2 regions of the Pseudomonas sp. DP-17 genome follow, and region 1 is predicted to be linked to the other one. Evidence: predicted binding sites of a transcription regulator. Region 1 holds the regulator's gene; the other holds the start of a gene.

Region 1 (6,728 bases):
AAGCTCGCCGAGGAATTGGTGCCGGGGATGATTTCCCTGTCGACCCTGCTCAAGGTGCTGCAGGCGCTGCTGCAGGAACAGGTGCCGGTGCGCGACATCCGTACCATCGCCGAAGCCATCGCCAACGTGGCGGTGAAGAGTCAAGATCCCGCCGCGATGGTGGCGGCGGTTCGTGTCGCGCTGTCCCGCGCAATCGTGCAAACCATTGTGGGACTAGAGCCGGAGCTGCCTGTGATCACCCTGGAACCCAGGTTGGAACAGATATTGCTGAATAGTCTTCAGAAGGCCGGACAGGGCTCCGAAGACGGCATGTTGCTGGAGCCCGGAATGGCCGAGAAGCTGCAACGCTCGATGGTTGAAGCGGCGCAGCGCCAGGAGATGCTTGGCAAGCCTGCAATTCTGCTGGTGGCGGGTCCGGTCCGCGCGATGATGTCCCGATTCGCCCGGATGGCAGTCCCCACCATGCATGTGTTGGCGTACCAGGAAATCCCCGACAACAAACAAGTCACGATTGTCGCCACTGTTGGGCAGAACTGATTGAGGTCCAAGGCCATGCAGGTAAAACGCTTCTTCGCCGCCGATATGCGTCAGGCCATGAAACTGGTCCGCGACGAGCTGGGCCCGGACGCCTCGATCATCGGCAACCGCCGTGTCGCCGGCGGCGTGGAGCTGACCGCGGCGCTGGATTACCAGGCCCCGGTGGCGGCCAGCAAGCCGAACCCGGCGCTGGAGGCCGAGCTGCGCAAGACCCAGGCGAAGATCGCCCAGGCGAAGGCGGACCTGTCGGCTCCCGCCCGTGCCGGCGATGGCGTGCGCAAGGACCGTCAAATGTACGGCACCGAGAAGCCGCGTCGCAGCGCTGCCGAAACCCTGGCCGAAGCCATGGACGCACCGGTCGCCCCGGCGCCGGCCGCTGCCGGTCAGCAGGCGCTGGAGGCCATGCGCTTCGAGCTCAACGGCCTGCGTGAACTGATCGAAGTCCAGTTGGGCTCCATCGCCTGGAACCAGCTGCAGAACCAGCGTCCGAAACAGGCCAACCTGTGGCGCCGCCTTCAGCGCATGGGGCTGCCGGCCGACCTGTCGCGCAGCCTGCTGGAGCGCGTGGCTTCCATTGCCGATCCGAAGCAGGCCTGGCGCATGCTGCTGGCGCACCTGGCGCGCTCGATCAGTACCCCGGAAATCGACCTGCTGGAGCAGGGCGGGGTGATCGCCCTGGTCGGCCCGGCCGGCATGGGCAAGACCACGACCCTGGCCAAGCTGGCCGCGCGCTACGTATTGAAATACGGCGCGCAGAGCATCGCCCTGGTGTCGATGGACAGTTTCCGCATCGGCGCCCAGGAGCAGATCAAGACCCTGGGCCGCATCCTCAACGTGCCGGTGACCCTGGTCGATCCGGGCCAGTCGCTGATCCAGGCCATGGCCCCGCTGGCGCGCAAGCGCCTGGTGCTGATCGATACCGCGGGCTTGCCCGCCAACGATCCGGCGCTGCGCATGCAGCTCGAAGCGCTGTCCTCGCTGAGCCTGAACGTGAAGAATTATCTGGTGCTGGCCGCGACCAGCCAGGCCCAGGTGCTCAAGTCCGCCTGGCAGAACTATCGCTCCTGTGGGCTGGCCGGGTGCATCCTGACCAAGCTGGACGAAGCGGGAAGCCTCGGCGAAGCTCTGGCTCTGGCTATCAGCCAGCATCTACCGGTAGCCTATCTGGCTGACGGGCCGAAGATTCCCGATGACCTGCATGTGGCGCGCGCGCACCAGTTGGTCAGCCGCGCGGTGAGCCTGCAGTCGCCGGAAGAACCCAGCGAAGACGCCATGGCCGACATGTTCGCCGGCCTTTACCAGCAGCCGGTGCGTCGCGCCAGCTGAAGATTGTGAGCCCCGGGTGGGGCGTGGGACGGCCGGTTGAGCCGTCCAAGCGATGCGGATGCTCTGCAAGACGATCCGCGAGCACCGGCAGCAGTGGAGCACCGCCGCCGGATTAGCCGAAGCGTCAGAAACGCGACGGTCGAACGACGAGACAAGGTATTGATATGGGTATGCATCCCGTTCAGGTAATCGCAGTCACCGGCGGCAAGGGTGGCGTGGGCAAGACCAACGTGTCGGTGAACCTGTCGCTGGCGCTGGCCGATCTCGGCCGCCGCGTCATGCTGCTGGACGCCGACCTGGGCCTGGCCAACGTCGACGTGCTGCTGGGCCTGTCGCCCAAGCGCACGCTGGCCGACGTCATCGAAGGCGAGTGCGACCTGCGCGACGTGATCCTCCAGGGACCCGGCGGCATCCGCATCGTCCCGGCGGCCTCGGGCACCCAGAGCATGGTGCACCTCACGCCGATGCAGCACGCCGGCCTGATCCAGGCTTTCAGCGACATCAGCGACAACATCGACGTGCTGGTAGTGGACACCGCTGCCGGCATCGGCGACTCGGTGGTGAGCTTCGTCCGTGCAGCGCAGGAAGTGCTGCTGGTCGTCTGCGATGAACCCACGTCGATTACCGATGCCTACGCTTTGATCAAGCTGCTCAACCGCGACTACGGCATGACCCGCTTCCGCGTACTGGCGAACATGGCCCACAGCCCCCAGGAGGGCCGCAACCTGTTCGCCAAGCTGACCAAGGTGACCGACCGTTTCCTGGACGTGGCGCTGCAGTACGTCGGCGCCATTCCCTACGACGAGTCGGTGCGCAAGGCGGTGCAGAAGCAGCGTTCGGTGTATGAGGCGTTCCCGCGCAGCAAGGCTTCCCTGGCCTTCCGTGCGGTGGCGCAGAAGGTCGACAGCTGGCCGCTGCCGGCCAACCCACGAGGGCACCTGGAGTTCTTCGTCGAGCGCCTGGTGCAACATCCCACGGGTTCGGCCGTATGACCGCGGCCTCCGGAGCGCGTATGTACAGCAAGGCACAGGCGCACAACTCCCAGGAACTGCTGATCCAGAAGCACGCGCCTCTGGTCAAGCGCATCGCCTACCACCTGCTCGGCCGTCTGCCGGCCAGCGTGCAGGTGGAGGACCTGATGCAAGCCGGCATGATCGGCCTGCTGGAGGCCGCGAAGAAATACGATTCAGGCAAGGGTGCAAGCTTCGAGACCTACGCCGGCATCCGCATCCGCGGCGCCATGCTCGACGAGGTGCGCAAGGGCGACTGGGCTCCGCGTTCGGTGCACCGCAACACCCGCATGGTCAGTGACGCCATCCGCGCCGTCGAGGCGAGAACCGGACGCGACGCTAAAGATCAGGAGGTTGCTGCCGAACTCAATATGAGCCTCGAAGATTATTACGGCATCCTCAGCGACACCCAGGGCAGCCGTTTGTACAGCTTCGACGACATGTTGCAGGACGGTGACCAGGGCAGTGGCTTTGCCGAGGACGCCTCGCACCACGACAACGAGCCGTCCCACGGGCTGGAAGACGAACGCTTCCAGGCGGCGCTGGCCGATGCCATCACCAAGCTGCCCGAGCGCGAGCGACTGGTGCTGGCCCTCTATTACGACGAGGAACTCAACCTCAAGGAGATCGGCGAGGTGCTGGGCGTCAGCGAATCGCGGGTCAGCCAGTTGCACAGCCAGTGCGCCGCGCGCCTGCGTTCGCGTCTGGCGGAGTGGCGCGCTCGCTGAGCATCGGGTAGTTTCGCGCCTGCTTGTTCCTAGCGAAAAGGCTGAAGGAATTTTCCCTAGGCAAGTTAAAGGCTTACGAATTTCTGGGTGACGTTCCTTTGACGCCCCCACAGCGAAGAGCGCTCGGCGCTCAATGAATTGACGGCACGCCCGCCAGGGCGCGTTTGGTATCGATGGAGGCAGGTTTGGACAAGAATATGAAAATTCTCATCGTGGACGACTTTTCCACGATGAGGCGCATCATCAAGAACCTCCTGCGGGACCTGGGGTTCACCAACACCGCAGAGGCCGACGACGGCACCACTGCGCTGCCGATGCTGCACAGCGGCAACTTCGACTTCCTCGTGACCGACTGGAACATGCCCGGTATGACCGGCATCGACCTGCTGCGTGCGGTCCGCGCCGACGAGCGCCTCAAGCACCTGCCGGTGCTGATGGTCACCGCCGAAGCCAAGCGCGACCAGATCATCGAAGCGGCCCAGGCCGGGGTCAACGGCTATGTGGTCAAGCCTTTCACCGCTCAGGTGCTGAAAGAAAAGATCGAGAAGATTTTCGAGCGGGTCGGCAGCTAAGGCCGGCATAGAGGGCGTCATGGATTTCAACGAATCCGCGGGTGACTTCGAGTCGACCCTGAAAAAACACGCGCGCGAATTGGTCGAATGCCTCGAGCAGGGCGACGTTCAGACCGCCGTGCAACTGATCTCCGAACTCAACCAGGCGCGTGATCGCGGGCTCTACCAGGAAGTGGGCAAGCTCACCCGCGAGCTGCACAACGCCATCGTCAACTTCCAGATCGACCCCAGCTCCCCGCGCGCCCAGGAAGTCTCGCAGATCGCCGATGCGACCGATCGCCTGTCCTACGTGGTGACGATGACCGAGAAAGCGGCCAACCGCACCATGGACCTGGTGGAAGAGTGCACCCCGGTGGTCATGCACATCGAGACCCAGGCCAAGGAGCTGCAGGAAGACTGGTCGCGCTTCATGCGCCGCGAATTGGGCCCGGACGCCTTCCGCGACCTGGCCAAGCGCGTCGAGCAGTTCCTCTACATCAGCGCCCAGGACAGCCGCAAACTCTCCGCGCACCTGAACGACATCCTGCTCGCGCAGGACTTCCAGGACCTCACCGGACAGGTGATCAAGCGCGTCACCAAGCTGGTGACCGAAGTCGAGTCGAACCTCGTGAAGCTGGTCTGGATGGCGGGCCAGGTGGATCGCTACGCCGGCATCGAGCATGACCACGAGAGCATGCGCGACGCGGTGGAAAAAGAAAGATCATCCAAGGGTGAAGGTCCGCAGATTGCTGCCGATACAAGAAAGGACGTCGTGTCCGGTCAGGACGATGTCGACGATCTGTTGTCCAGCCTTGGTTTTTAAGCGTCCGCTGACGCTGTAGAGGGAGCATCCGAATGAGCTTCGACGCCGATGACGAAATCCTCCAGGACTTCCTGGTGGAGGCCGGCGAGATTCTCGAGCTACTGTCCGAGCAACTGGTCGAGCTGGAAAGCCGTCCGGAAGACATGGACCTGCTCAATGCCATCTTCCGTGGGTTCCACACCGTCAAGGGTGGGGCAGGCTTCCTCCAGCTGAATGCGCTGGTGGAGTGCTGCCACATCGCCGAGAACGTGTTCGACATGCTGCGCAAGGGCGAACGCCGCGTGGATGCCGAGCTGATGGACGTGATGCTGCAGGCGCTGGATACCGTCAACGTCATGTTCCAGCAGGTGCGTGACGCGCAGGAGCCGACCCCGGCGACTCCCGAGCTGCTGGCCGCGCTGTCGCGCCTGGCCGACCCGAACGCCGCTCCTGCCGAGGCTCCCGCTCCCGCAGCTGCCCAGCCCGTGGTGGCTGCGGCTCCGGCTGAACCGGCGGCTTACGGTGACATCACCGACGATGAATTCGAACAGTTGATGGATGCCCTCGAGCCTTCCTCCGAAGCGCCTGTCGCGCCGGTTGGCAGCGGTGGCGACGACATCACCGATGATGAATTCGAAGCGCTGCTCGACCAGCTGCATGGCAAGGGCCAGTTCAGCGCTGGCGCCAAGGAGCCTGCCAAGGCGGCTGCGGCTGCCGCTGTCGAAACGCCGGCCGGTGGCGACGAGATCAGCGACGACGAGTTCGAAGCGCTGCTCGACCAATTGCATGGCAAGGGCCAGTTCACCGGCGCGAAGGAAGAAGCTCCTCCCGTCGAAACCGTTGCCCCGACCAAGCCCGAGGAAGCTGCGGCTGCGGGCGGCGACGACAACATCACCGACGACGAATTCGAGAAGCTGCTCGACGAGCTGCACGGCAAGGGGCAGTTCACCGGCGCGAAGGAAGAACCGGTCGTGGCCGCCCAGCCGCCCGCCCAGCCGGCTCCGGCGCCCAAGCCCGCTGCCGCTGCCGCCAGGCCTGCGCCGGCCAAGCCCGCCGCTGCGGCCGCCGAGAAGCCGGCCAACGAAGCGGAAACCACCGTGCGCGTGGACACCGCCCGCCTGGACGAGATCATGAACATGGTCGGCGAACTGGTGCTGGTGCGTAACCGCCTGGTGCGCCTGGGCCTGAACAGCGGCGACGAGGCGATGGCCAAGGCCGTCTCCAACCTCGATGTGGTCACCGCCGACCTGCAGTCGTCGGTGATGAAGACCCGCATGCAGCCGATCAAGAAGGTCTTCGGCCGCTTCCCGCGGCAGGTCCGCGACCTGGCGCGCAACCTGAAGAAAGAGATCAACCTCGAGCTGATCGGCGAAGAGACCGACCTGGACAAGAACCTGGTCGAAGCCCTGGCCGACCCGCTGGTGCACCTGGTGCGCAATGCGGTCGACCACGGCATCGAAGGCCCGGACGAGCGCGAGGCCGCCGGCAAGTCGCGTTCGGGCAAGGTGGTGCTGTCCGCCGAGCAGGAAGGCGACCATATCCTGCTGTCGATCTCCGACGACGGCAAAGGCATGGACCCGGACGTGCTGCGCGCCAAGGCCGTGGAGAAGGGCCTGCTGGACAAGGACGCGGCCGATCGCCTGTCCGAGTCCGACTGCTACAACCTGATCTTCGCCCCGGGCTTCTCGACCAAGACCGAGATTTCCGACGTCTCCGGCCGCGGTGTCGGCATGGACGTGGTGAAGACCAAGATTTCCCAGCTCAATGGGATCAT
Region 2 (6,728 bases), on a different contig from region 1:
AACCATCCTGGCCGCGAAAGACGCCGCCACCAGCGGTGACTGCACGGACCTGATCTACGAAACGGCTGACCTCTGGTTCCATTCCCTGGTGATGCTCGCCGCTCTCGGCCAGCACCCGCAGGCGGTACTGGACGAGCTGGACCGCCGCTTCGGCCTTTCCGGGCATGACGAGAAAGCCGCGCGCCAGCCGTCAGCCTGAACCCGACAACTTTGCGAGGAATACAAGATGGGCATCTTTGACTGGAAACACTGGGTCGTCATCCTGATCGTCGTGGTACTGGTCTTCGGCACCAAGCGCCTGAAGAACCTCGGCTCGGACGTCGGCGAAGCCATCAAGGGCTTCAAGAAGGCGATGAACACGGAGGAAGACGAGAAGAAAGACCCGAATGCCGCTGCCGGCAACCCGCCGCTGAACCAGCCGCACACCATCGACGCCCAGGCGCAGAAGGTCGAAGAGCCGGCGCGCAAGGACTGATTCATGTTCGGTATCAGCTTCAGCGAACTGCTGCTGGTGGGTCTCGTCGCCCTGCTGGTGCTCGGCCCCGACCGCCTGCCGGGTGCCGCGCGCACCGCCGGGCTGTGGATCGGCCGGCTCAAGCGCAGCTTCAACGCCATCAAGACGGAAGTGGAGCGTGAGCTCGGCGCGGATGAAATCCGTCGCCAGCTGCACAACGAACACATCCTGCAGATGGAACAGGAAGCCAAGAAGCTGATGGCGCCGCTGACCGACCTGCAAGACCAGGCTCGGGAAGCCTTCAATCCGCTGCAGCCTTCGGCCCAGCCGGAAGGCCAGGCCACTTCTACCGAGTCGCCCGCAGCGCCGGTCATCGCACCCAATAGCCGGCTGAACAGCCTGCCGGGGGCGGGCCTCGCGCCTGCCACTGTGGAGGCTCCTGCCGCTGCACCGCAGGCGCCGGAAGCCGGCCAGCCAAGCCAAACGACCGCCGCGAGCCAGCCGCCCGCTTCGTCCGAGACGCCGCGTACCCCATGAGCGCCGAAAAGCCTGACCAGCCCGAACATGACCAGGAAATGCCCCTGGTCTCGCACCTGACCGAACTGCGCAACCGCCTGCTGCGCTGCGTGATCGCGATCTTCGTGATCTTCATCGGCCTGCTGTACTTCTCGCAGAAGATCTACGCGCTGGCTTCCGAGCCGCTGCGCCGCTTCCTGCCCGAAGGCGCGACCATGATCGCCATCGACCCGGCTTCGGCCTTCCTCGCACCGCTGAAGCTGACCATGATCGTCGCCGTGCTGTTCGCCATGCCGGTGATCCTCAGCCAGGTCTGGGGCTTCATCGCGCCGGGGCTGTACAAGCACGAGAAACGCGTCGCCCTGCCGCTGCTGGCCTCCAGCATCGTACTGTTCTACGCCGGCATGGCCTTCGCCTACTTCATGGTGTTTCCGTTGATGTTCCACTTCTTCCTCGGCTCGGCCCCGGAAGGCGTGACACCGATGACCGACATCAACAGCTACCTGGACTTCCTTACCCTGCTGTTCGCCTTCGGCGTGGCCTTCGAGATTCCCGTCGCCACCGTGCTGCTGGTGTGGATCGGGGTGGTCGACGTGGCTTACCTGAAGAAGATCCGTCCCTATGTGATCATCGGCTGCTTCGTGGTCGGCATGATCCTCACACCGCCGGACCCGCTGTCGCAGACCCTGCTCGCCGTGCCGATGTGGTTGCTGTTCGAGGCCGGCGTGCTGTTCAGCCACCTGATCCGCAAGCGCGGCCCGGAAGAGGAAGAAGCGTCCAAGGGCGACCAGCCGCCGGCCACCCGCCCGTGAACCTGTTGCTGCTCGACGACGCCGACTTCGTGGCGGCGGACCGCGTGATCCTGCGTGACCGCCGCCTGACCCACCTGCAGGAAGTCCACCGCGCCGAAAGCGGCGACCGGATGCGCGTCGGCCGCCTCGGCGGACAGATGGGCGAAGGCCGCCTGCTGCGCCTGGACGCCAGCGAAGCCGAGCTGCAGGTCAGCTTCGACCAGGCCCCGCCGGCCAAGCTGCCGCTCACCCTGCTGCTCGCCCTGCCCCGCCCGAAGATGCTCCGCCGCGTACTGCAGACCGTCGCCGCCATGGGCGTGCCGCGCCTGGTGCTGCTCAACAGCTACCGGGTGGAGAAGAGCTTCTGGCAGACCCCCTTCCTCGAACCCGAAGCTGTGCGCGAGCAACTGATCCTGGGCCTGGAACAGGCCCGAGATACCGTGCTGCCCGAGGTGATCATCGAGAAGCGCTTCAAGCCCTTCGTCGAGGATCGCCTGCCCGCGCTGGCCGCCGGCAGTCTCGGCCTGATCGGCCATCCCGGCCCCTGGCCCGAGTGCCCGCGTGCACTGAGCGAGCCGGTGACCCTGGCCATCGGCCCAGAGGGCGGCTGGATTCCCTATGAGGTCGACAAGCTGTGCGAGGCCGGCCTGAACCCTGTTCAGCTGGGCGAGCGCATCCTGCGCGTCGAGACCGCCGTGACCGCGCTTTTGGCACGCCTGTACTAACGAAAAATGGCTAGAGGCCAGTAACCACGGGGCCTCCAGCGTGAACCACCAGTCAGAAAAATAACCCGAAACGCTTCAGTTCCCGCCAGCGAAGCCGATATCTGGGCTACCGGTCGTCCCCACTCTGCGCACTTCCTGCTCAGCCCTGCGTACCGGCCCTGTTCAACGCTGGAGCGCCCTCATGTTTCGCTGGTTCAACAACCTGACTGTCAAACTCAAACTCGCCTCGGGCTTCGGCCTGGTGCTGCTGCTTACCCTGCTGATCGCCCTCACCGGCTGGATCAACCTGAGCAACGTCATCAGCCGTGGCGACAAGCTCGGCGAGATTTCCGAGCTGATCGCGATTGCCAAGGACCTGCGCATCGCCCGCCTGAAGTTCCAGTCCACGCGCGCACCGGAAGACGCCAAGCTGGTGCTCGATACCCTGGACAAGCTGGACCAGCGTCACCGTGTACTGAATGAACAGTTCACCGAAGCCGAGGACCGCCGCGTCATCGATCAACAGCATGAGCTGAGCATCGAGTACCGCAAGCTGTACACCCAGCTGCTGAAGTCCTTCGAAGAACGCGACGCCGCCAAGCAGCTATTGATCCAGGCTGCCAGCGCTGTCAGCGAAGGCATGCAGAAGGCCGAACAGAAGCTGGTGGACAGCGCCAGCACGGAAAGCCTGCAGCACCTGCAGGACCTCGCCGGCCTCGGCCGCTCCGTCATGCAGGCGCGCCTGCAGGTCATGGCCTACACCAGTACCGACGCGCAGAACCTCGAACAGCCCGCCTTCGCCGGCCTGCAGAAGCTGATCGACGGCGTGAAGAGCGACATGAGCACCTCGCCGGCCGAGCTCGCCGGCGAATTCCGCGCCACCCTCGATGCGCTGGAGACCTACCGCAACGCGCTGACCAACTACCGCAACGAGGTCAACGACAGCCAGGCCGCCCGCGACCGCATGCGCGACGCCGGCCAGCAGATCGAGAAGCTCAGCGCCGAGCTGACCACCACCCAGACCGCCAAGCGTGACGCCGGTGTCGCCCAGGCCAAGACCCTGCTGGGCCTGGCCGCGGCGATCGCCCTGGTGCTGGGCAGCATCGCCGCCTGGATCATCACCGGGCAGATCGTCAATCCGCTGCGCGAGGTGCTGGGCCATGCCGAGCGCATCGCCGACGGTGACCTCAGCCGTGACATCCCCACCAACCGGCACGACGAACTGGGCCAACTGCAGAAGAGCATGCAACGCATGAACCTGTCCCTGCGCGAACTGATCGGCCGTATCCACGACGGCGTGACGCAGATTGCCAGTGCCGCCGAGGAACTGTCCGCGGTGACAGAGCAGACCAGCGCCGGGGTGAACAACCAGAAGACCGAGACCGACCAGGTCGCCACCGCCATGAACGAAATGGCGGCCACCGTACAGGAAGTCGCACGCAACGCCGAGGAAGCCTCCGAGGCCGCCTCCGCCGCCGACCGTCAGGCCCGCGATGGTGAAGGTGCGGTGAATGAGGCCGTGACCCAAATGGACCGCCTGGCCGGCGAAGTCGGCCGCACCAACGAGTCGGTGCTCAAGCTCAAGCGCGAAAGCGAGAAGATCGGCAGCGTGCTGGACGTGATCAAGGCCGTGGCCGAGCAGACCAACCTGTTGGCGCTCAACGCCGCCATCGAGGCCGCCCGCGCCGGCGATGCGGGCCGGGGCTTCGCCGTGGTGGCCGACGAGGTGCGCGGCCTGGCGCAGCGCACCCAGTCCTCCACCGAGGAAATCGAAGAGCTGATCGCAGGCCTGCAGAGCGGCACCCAGCAGGCCGTGCAGATGATGGAAACCAGCCGCGACCTGACCGTCAGCACCGTCGACCTGACCCGCCGTGCCGGCGAGCGCCTGGGCGCGATCACCCGCACCGTATCGACCATCCAGTCGATGAACCAGCAGATCGCCGCCGCTTCCGAGCAACAGAGCGCCGTGGCCGAGGAGATCAACCGCAGCGTGATGAACGTGCGCGACATCTCCGAGCAGACTGCCGCCGCCAGCGAGGAAACCGCTGCCTCCAGTGTCGAACTGGCGCGCCTGGGCAACGAGCTGCAGGTACTGGTCAGCCGCTTCCGCGTCTGATTCCTCCGCAACGAAAAAGGCCCGCGCAATGCGGGCCTTTTCCATGGACAGCCCTTACAGCTGCGTCTGCCAGCCCCTTGCGCAGGACCCAACTGTCGGATGGGTGGAGCTTGCGATACCCATCATCCCATCGGCGCGGCCTGCGACAGGTATCGCTGCGCTCCACGCCGTCCTACGAAAGCTCGCCCGCGGCGCCTACGCGTCCGATATGCCGCGACGAATTCCCGCCTTCAGTTTCTCAATCTGCCGCCGATAGCCTCTGACGCACGAAGATGCGTCCCGACAATTCCACCTCGCCTCTGCACCTTTCGCTCTTGCCAGCCACGGGCCGTCGATCCCGCGGCGACGCCTGCCTGGAGTTTGCGACATGTACGATTGGCTAGTAGTACAGCTGGGACGCCTGAACGTCAGCCTGAAGCTGGTAGTGGGCTTCGGCATCCTTCTCTTCCTCACCCTGCTGGTGCTGCTAGGCGGCCTGCACAGCCTGGACAACCAGGCCGAACGCGGCAAGCAGATGGCGACCATCACCGAGCTCAACGACCTCAGCCAGCAGGCCAATCTCGCGCGCCTGCAATTCGAGCTGGGCGGTGATCGCAGCCAGGCCGAGCGCGTCGAACAGCACAGCACGAAGATGCTGGAGCTGATCGAACAACGCCTGAAGGGAAGCGACATCGACGCCCGCCAGCTGGAAGCCGCGCGCCAGGCAGTCAGTCAATACCGCGAAGCTTTCAGCGCCCTCACCCGTGCGGTGGACCAACGCACTCAGGCCCGCAGCACTCTGGTCGGCAGCGCGCAGAGCGCCCTGCAGGCTTTCGAAGCGCTGGACAAGCAGCTCTTCGAGCTGCTCGCCGAGCAGCCCGGCGATGCACAACTCCTGCAAGGCGCCCAGGCTGCCGGCCAGCTGCACCAGCAGTTGCTGGTGGTGCGCTACCAGGTACGCGGCTATGTATTCGAACAATCGGCCAGCGCCGAACAGGCTGCCTTCGCCGCCTTCGACAAGCTACGCGATACTGGCACCGCCTTGCAGAGCCAGTTGCCGGCCATCGCCGCCGACGGCCTGGGCGCTGCGCTCAAGGACCTGCAGAACTACCGCAGCGGCATCGAGCACTTCCGCGATGGCGTGAACGCCACCCTGCAAGCGCGCAAGGGCCTGAACGGCGCCAGCGAAGCGCTGCTCACCGCCGCCACCCGCCTGTACGACGACACCCTGGCGCGCAACGACGCCGAAACCGCCGCCGCCAAGACCCGGCAGATTATCCTCGCCATCCTGGCGCTGGCTTTCGGCATGCTGTCAGGCTGGGCGATCAACCGCCAGATCGTCCGTCCCCTGCACGAAGCCCTGGAACTGGCCGAGCGCATCGCCCAGTGCGATCTGTCCCAGGGACTGTCCCGCGATCTCAACCTCCAACGCAGCGACGAGCTGGGCCAGCTGCAGCGGGTAATGCTGCGCATGCGCGAGAGCCTGTCGCAGCTGCTCGGCCACATCGGCGGCAGCGTCAGCCAGCTGGCCACCGCTGCCGACGAACTCTCCGCCGTCACCGAGCAGACCCGCGCCGGAGTGAACAGCCAGCGCGTGGAAACCGAGCAGGTCGCCAGCGCCATCCATGAAATGGCTGCCACCGTGCAGGAGGTCGCGCGCAACGCCGAGCAGGCTTCCGCCGCCGCCCAGCAGGCCGACCGGCAGGCCCGCCAGGGCGATCAGGTGGTGCAGGACGCAGTGAACCAGATCGACCGCCTGGCCATCGAGGTGGATCGCTCCGCCGAGGCCATGGAACTGCTGCGCAAGGAAAGCGAGAAGATCGGCAGCGTGCTGGACGTGATCAAGTCGGTGGCCGAGCAGACCAACCTGCTGGCGCTCAACGCCGCCATCGAAGCCGCCCGTGCCGGCGAGGCCGGGCGCGGTTTCGCCGTGGTCGCCGATGAGGTGCGCGGCCTGGCCCAGCGTACGCAGTCTTCTACCGCCGAAATCGAGGGCCTGATCGCCGGCCTGCAGCGCGGCGCCCAGGATGCAGTGACGCGCATGGACGACAGCCGCCGCCTGACCGGCAGTTCGGTGGAGCTGACCCGCCGCGCTGGCGAGGCGCTGGGCGAGATCGCCCGCACCGTGGCCGACATCCAGGGCATGAACCTGCAGATCGCCTCGGCCG

The links. Region 1 encodes FliA, which starts transcription of late flagellar genes. Its sites were predicted from a motif close to CTAAAGTTTNNNNNNNNNNNGCCGNTAA; they were not measured.
Region 2: a site for FliA is predicted at 4,810-4,837, ahead of MJ122_RS16135 (methyl-accepting chemotaxis protein). Genes of this name have one in related genera too.

Annotation. Positions count from the first base shown of each region.
Region 1 covers NZ_JAKSXG010000001.1:304,530-311,257, reverse strand. The annotation lists gene flhA (flagellar biosynthesis protein FlhA) at 1-537, shown strand, start outside; gene flhF (flagellar biosynthesis protein FlhF) at 553-1,863, shown strand; gene fleN (flagellar synthesis regulator FleN) at 2,028-2,855, shown strand; gene fliA (RNA polymerase sigma factor FliA) at 2,852-3,601, shown strand; gene MJ122_RS01440 (chemotaxis response regulator CheY) at 3,799-4,173, shown strand; gene MJ122_RS01435 (protein phosphatase CheZ) at 4,193-4,975, shown strand; gene MJ122_RS01430 (chemotaxis protein CheA) at 5,008-6,728, shown strand, end outside.
Region 2 covers NZ_JAKSXG010000009.1:354,928-361,655, reverse strand. The annotation lists gene MJ122_RS16165 (phosphoribosyl-ATP diphosphatase) at 1-199, shown strand, start outside; gene MJ122_RS16160 (twin-arginine translocase TatA/TatE family subunit) at 227-475, shown strand; gene tatB (Sec-independent protein translocase protein TatB) at 479-991, shown strand; gene tatC (twin-arginine translocase subunit TatC) at 988-1,782, shown strand; gene MJ122_RS16145 (16S rRNA (uracil(1498)-N(3))-methyltransferase) at 1,779-2,486, shown strand; gene MJ122_RS16140 (methyl-accepting chemotaxis protein) at 2,668-4,581, shown strand; gene MJ122_RS16135 (methyl-accepting chemotaxis protein) at 4,949-6,728, shown strand, end outside.